Regions from separate parts of the Rothia sp. 27098_8_161 genome, predicted to be linked through region 2. Evidence: riboswitches for the same ligand, from Rfam matches in the RefSeq annotation. Region 2 holds a riboswitch; the other holds the start of a gene.
The links. Region 2 has a riboswitch for thiamine pyrophosphate ahead of O3648_RS03740 (ECF transporter S component). Riboswitches for the same ligand answer to the same signal wherever they lie in the genome.

Region 1: linked by a shared signal. The riboswitch ahead of O3648_RS00765 (bifunctional hydroxymethylpyrimidine kinase/phosphomethylpyrimidine kinase) and the one ahead of O3648_RS03740 (ECF transporter S component) in region 2 are both predicted to bind thiamine pyrophosphate.

The regions. Positions count from the first base shown of each region.
Region 1 covers NZ_JAPWAL010000001.1:192,897-196,083, reverse strand. Annotated here, with positions in the region: gene O3648_RS00770 (ABC transporter ATP-binding protein) at 1-1,244, shown strand, start outside; TPP riboswitch at 1,469-1,626, shown strand; gene O3648_RS00765 (bifunctional hydroxymethylpyrimidine kinase/phosphomethylpyrimidine kinase) at 1,618-3,187, shown strand, end outside.
Region 2 covers NZ_JAPWAL010000006.1:23,681-26,867, forward strand. Annotated here, with positions in the region: gene O3648_RS03730 (MFS transporter) at 1-480, opposite strand, end outside; gene O3648_RS03735 (DUF4235 domain-containing protein) at 643-873, opposite strand; TPP riboswitch at 1,140-1,240, shown strand; gene O3648_RS03740 (ECF transporter S component) at 1,299-1,931, shown strand; gene O3648_RS03745 (ABC transporter ATP-binding protein) at 2,006-3,187, shown strand, end outside.

The sequences.
Region 1 (3,187 bases), on a different contig from region 2:
GCCTGATCATGCTGCCCATGATTGCCGGTCTGGCGCTCATTATGTCGAAGATGCTACCGCTCATGGCGGCACGCAACCAGGCCACCCAGGAGCGCGTGAGCGACCTCAACAGCGTGCTGACCGAGAATATTCGCGGCACATCCACGATCCGTGAGCTGGGCGTTCACACCGCCCGCGAGGACGCCTTCGCCGGCGAGAACAAGCGCCAGTTCGCCGCGCAGCTGGGCATGGTGCGCATCCGCCAGCTGTACTTCACCGTGGACGCTATCAACGCTTGGATCCCCACGGTTCTGTGCATGCTCTGGGGCGCCGCCTGCGTGGCTCTCGGCTGGGCAAGCTGGGGTGCCGTAGCGACCGCCTCGGTCATGGTTTTCAGCCTGCGAACCCTCGCCGACATGCTGAACCACCACGTTAGCAACCTGCGCATCATGCTCGTGAACATGGGCCGCGTGTTCGGCGTGGTCTCCTTGGCGAAGAAGCAGCGTGAGGAGCGTGCACAGCACCGCGCCGAAGCGTTCGCCGCCGTGTCTGATGAAGCCGTGAAGAACCCGGAGTATGCCGTTGACTGCTCCCACGTCTCGTACGGCTACTCGCCGGACGCTCTCGTTCTGGAAGGCATCAACCTGAAGATTCGCCGCGGCGAAGCGCTCGCCTTGGTGGGTCGATCCGGCTCGGGCAAGACCACCCTGGCTCGTCTGATTGGTGGTTCGCTGACCGCCTTGGACGGCACCATTAACGTGATGGGTCGCCCGGTGGGTCACGGCGACTTCCCGACCGATGCCGCCACCGACGGCCGCCCGCGTCTGCTGGTCTGCACCCAGGAAGCACACGTCTTCTTCGGTACTCTCGCCGATAACTTTACGGTGGTCGTGCCGGATGCAACCGTCGAGCAGATGCGCGAGGTACTGGACGCTATCGGTGCCCGCTGGTGGCGCGACCTGCCGCAGGGCATGGACACCGTCGTCAGCGGCGCGGATTCGCCTCTGACCCGCGACCAGATTCAACAGCTGGCACTGGCACGTATCGTGCTTGCTGACCCGCACGCCGTGATTCTGGATGAGTCCACCACCCAGCTGGAGCTCGCGGACGCAACTGAGTCCCTGAGTGCCGTGCTGGCGAACCGTGCGGTGCTAATCATTTCGCACGATGCGCGTATCGCCTCACTGGCTGACCGTGCGGTCCTGTTGCACGAGGGCAGGATCATTGCGGAGGGCTCCCCGGCAGAGATTTTCGCCCTGACCTAAGCCCGGCAGGTATGCCCGTCTGATAGCGCCCGGTACTGTCTAAAGCGGTACCGGGCACTGTCTTTTAATGGGCGAGTTCTGGGTGGGGTGTGTGCTGAAACCTGCGCTGGAAAAACTGAGCTGGAGTGGTGGTGCAGTACCGCAATGCTTAAACGAAAATTTCGGAGAGAATCACTTGTCACCCACAAAACTTTCAGCTAGTGAGAATCATTGTGATAACCTGGCAGAGCGATATGGGGTGCCTTGACGCCATGCCCCTTCACCAGCACAAAGTCTTCTGATAGGTGCACCCGGTGAAGTACATGCTTCTCAAGGCTGAGAGAATCACCCATTGAACCTGCTCTAGTTCGAACTAGCGAAGGGATTATCGATAATGGCAGAGCAGCCTACCGTGCGCACCAGCACACCCGCCACGAACACCGCCGTTGGAACCCTCAACGTGCCGAGGGTCCTCTCCATCGCGGGAACCGACCCCTCCGGCGGTGCAGGCATTCAGGCGGACCTCAAGTCCATTACCGCTTCCGGCGGTTACGGCATGTGCGTGACCACCTCACTGGTCGCCCAGAACACCTGCGGAGTGCGCGAAGTATTCACCCCGCCCCTGGAATTTTTGACCGCGCAGCTTGCCGCTGTTTTTGATGACGTCACCGTTGACGCCGTGAAAATCGGCATGCTCGGGGACGCAGATACGATTCGCACAGTCCGCACCTGGCTGAGTGAGCACCCCGTGCCCGTGGTCGTGCTCGACCCGGTCATGATTGCTTCTAGCGGTGACCGCCTGTTGCAGGCGGAAGCGGAGCAAGCGCTGCGCGACCTCGTGCCGCTCGTAGATGTGATTACCCCGAACGTTCCGGAGCTTGCCGTGCTCTGTCAGAAAGAGCCCGCCCAGACGTTTGATGAGGCTCATGAGCAGGCGGCGAACCTTGCGGCGGATACCGGAACCACCGTGATTGTGAAGGGTGGCCACCTGCACGGTGAGGACGCCGGTAACACCGCGGTCTTCCCGGATGGCACCTGTGCGCATGTGCGTACCCCGCGCCTGGAAAGCCGCAATACGCACGGCACCGGATGCTCCCTGTCCTCCTCGCTGGCAACCCGCCTGGGCGTGGAACTGCTACAGCATACCGAAGCCGCAGAGCACGCTGCAGACCAGCAGCTGACCAGCGAAGACACCCACCGCGCCCTGCAGTGGAGCACCCGCTGGCTCCACGAATCCATCGCCGCAGGTGCCGGATTGCAGGTTGGCTCCGGTGAGGGCCACGGCCCGGTGGATCACGCCGCTCGTGCCCGCCGTCTGGAGGCTGCCGCTTCCTCGTACCCGTGGCATCACCTGCTCGCCACCACCGACTCTGAGGGCAATACTCTTGACGGCACCAGCCCGGAGCGTCTGCTGCCGGTCAGCCCTGTGCCCGCTGGTAAAGCCGTCGTAAAGCCCGCCGGTCCGTGGACCGCCGCCCTCTGGGCAGCCGGTGGCGAAACCTGGCACCAGATTCTGGACCTGCCCTTCGTGCGTGCCCTCGGTGAAGGCACCCTCGACGAGGACCTGTTCGCCTTCTACCTGGACCAGGACGCCCTCTACCTGCGTGATTATTCGCGTGCGCTCGCGACTCTCTCGGCGCGTGCTGATACCGCTGCGGCGCAGGTGCACTGGGCAGCCGGTGCGCACGAGGCGATTGCTGCCGAATCGCAGCTGCACGAGGGCTGGTTGGCGAACCGTGCGCGTCTCGGTGGCGCCTCGCCGATTACGATGGGGTACACGAATTTCCTGCGTGCCTCTGCTGCCGGTGATGATTACGTGGTCGGTGCCGCGGCGATTCTGCCCTGCTACTGGCTGTACGAAGAGGTGGGCGCTGTGCTCTCCTCACAGAATCACGCGGACCACCCGTACGCGGAGTGGTTGAGCATGTACGGTGGTGAGGATTTTGCCGCGGATGTGGCCCGTA
Region 2 (3,187 bases):
AATCTTGCCGATATTTTCCGGATGGGAGATACGCGGCAGCACGGCATTATAGTTTACGTAGGCGAACTCGCTGAATACGCTCGCAGCAGAAATCAGGGTGACACCCAACCATAGGTACTGTGGAGTGGGGGCCACGAAGAAGCAAGCCGCCATGGAACTGACCAGCAGCATGGTGTTCACGCCGAGCCAGAAGATGCCGCGGCCAGACTTGTCGTTACGCTGACCGGTGACCGGCGCCAGGATAGCAATAAGGAAACCGGCGATAGTCAGGCCCAAAGACAGCGCCGAGGAGGTCTCCTCGGGAGTGCCGAAGTAGCTACTGGTCAGGTACACGGTGAAGATGAAGGTCGTCATAATCGAGTCGAAGCTCGAGGAACCAACATCCCACATGACCCAGGAGGTGACCGAGCGGCGGCTGTTTGCGTGGTCAATGACCCTACGCGGAGCCTTCGCCTTAGGGCGAGAAGAAGAAATAGTCATAGTTGTGCTTTCAGATGCCGAGGCGAAGCTTCAGCGTACCGGTGGCATGAAGCCGGCTGAAGTAGAGCGGGCGTGCTGAAAATGGAACGCCAGGCGGTACGTACCGAGTGAAGATACGTACCGCCTAGCTCATAACTATCGCGCGGAAGGCGACAAATCTCATTAGAAGAAACGACGCTGCAGGCGAGCAATACCGAAGCTCGCCACAGCACCTACGACGGAGGTCAGAACGGTCCAGAGGATGACCTGACGCAGGGTATCTTCAGACTCCTGGGAAATGGCGGGAGGCTGGTTGCCGGTAGCCTTGGTCCAGGCTGCGCTCAGGCCCTTGCCGATCAGGGCTGCTACGCCCATGTTGATACCCGCAATAGCAAGCTTAGCGACGGGGTTCATGTGTATCTCCTTAGCTGTATACGATGTGGCGTCCTACCCGTGAACCTCTTCGGGGTTGGGTGAGAAAAGAGCGCCACTCCCTAGCGTATAGGGTTTAAGGCGTTTGTGCCGCCTGGGAGCCTCTCCGTCCCAAAATTGTATGCCGTTCAATTCTGTAATGTGGGCAGACGAAGGGAACAAAAAGCGGCAAATTGGCATGAACAGCCAGACACGCCTACAATCAAACCTGGGTTCCCGCCCACACCACAACGGTACGGACAAAGAACCCCACACGACAGGGGAGCGCCACCACGGCGCTGAGAGTGCTAAGCAGACCCTCGAACCTGATCCGGTTAGTACCGGCGTAGGGAGTCGAATTTCTTCTCAATGCCCTCGTCCATTAAGAGGACGAGGACATTCCCCTTCCAACGACGGAAGGACCACCTATGTCACAGAACGTAACCCCCGCCTCCCAGGTACCTGCACAAGCAGAAGCGAAGAAGCCGAACCTGCGCTGGCGAGTTAACGAGATCGTTATTGCCGCAGTTATCGCAGTAGCCTGCGCCGTCATCTTCTGGATCTGGGACATCGCAGTTAGCCCCGCAACCAAAACCGCACTCGTAGCAGCACCCGAATTCCGACCCATCATCGGCGGCGCGTGGCTGCTTGGCGGCACCCTCGGCGGCCTGCTTATCCGCAAACCCGGTGCAGCACTCTTCTGCGAAATCGTCGCAGCATTCATCTCCGTGCTCTTCACCGGCGGCGCATGGAGCGGTGAAATCCTGCTCGCAGGCCTCTTCCAGGGCATCGGCGCTGAAATCGCCTTCGCAATCTTCCGCTACCGCCGCTGGAACGCAACCATCGCCATCTTCGCCGGTGCACTCTGCGGCCTGTTCATGGGCGGTAACGAAATCTTCATCTACTACCCCGACATGGAACCGGTCAAGGCAATCATCTACGTAGCATGCTCCGTCATCTCCGGTGCAGTCATCGCAGGCTTCCTGGCGTGGATTCTCGTGCAGAACCTCGCCAAGACCGGTGTGCTCTCCTCGCTGGCATCCGGCAAGACCCGCCGCTAACCACCAGCAACTAGCCACCAACAAGTCACCACTCGGCACACTACAGCAGCCACATAAAAGGCTAAGGAAGCATCATGGAAGCAACACCGCGCGGGGCGCGCATCGAGCTCAACAACTTCAGCTGGCATCACCCCGGACGCCCAGAACCCGTCATCAGCGGACTCAACCTCACCATCAACCCCGGTGAAAAAGTCCTGCTACTGGGCACCTCCGGCGCCGGCAAATCGACGCTCCTGCACGCCATCGCCGGTGTGCTCCACGATGACGACGGCGAATCCGCCGGCGGCACCATCACCATCAACGGCAAAGAACCCGGTGAAGCACGCGGCACCGCGGGCATGATGCAGCAGGACCCCGAATCCTCCATCGTCATGGCAACCGTCGGCAACGACGTCGCATTCGGCCCCGAGAACCTGCGCGTACCCCGCGAAGAAATCTGGGGCCGCGTCACCGAAGCCCTCACCGCCGTAGGGCTCAACAACCTACCCCTCGACCACCCCAGTAGCGCACTGTCCGGCGGACAGAAGCAGCGCCTCGGCCTGGCGGGCATCCTCTCGATGCACCCCGGCGCCATGATCCTCGACGAACCCACCGCCAACCTCGACCCCGCCGGTGTGCGGGAAGTACGCGACAGCATCCTCTCTGCCGCGGAGGCGACCGGCGCGACCCTACTCGTCGTAGAACACCGCGTGAGCATCTGGGCACCGCACATGGACCGCATTATCGTGCTCGGCGCAGGCGGCACCATCACCCACGACGGCGCACCCGACACCGTGCTCACCGAAGCACGTCAAGACCTCATCGACGCGGGCGTATGGGTACCCAACTACGTGCCGCGCGCACCGCAGACCGGCAGCGATAACCAGAGCGGCGAGGCTGTAACCGGCGAGGCGCTACTGCGCGCCGAAAACCTCAGCATCACCCGCGCACAACCCACCCCCAAACAACGACGCGCACGCCGACGCACCATTAAACACCTCGGCGACACCCCCGCACCCGCACCCATCGACCTGCCCGTACTCCGCAGCGGCATCAACCTCACCCTGCACGCCGGCGAACACCTCAGCGTGCTCGGACCCAACGGCGCCGGCAAATCAACCCTAGCCCTCACCCTTGCAGGGCTCCTCACCGCACCCGACGGCACCCTCACCGCCACCGATGCGCTATGTAACCACCACGGTGACGGCGAGCGAGAAAACAGTGCCCACTGGGACATCCCCACCTGGACCCCCGCCCAAATGCTCAGCCGCATCGGC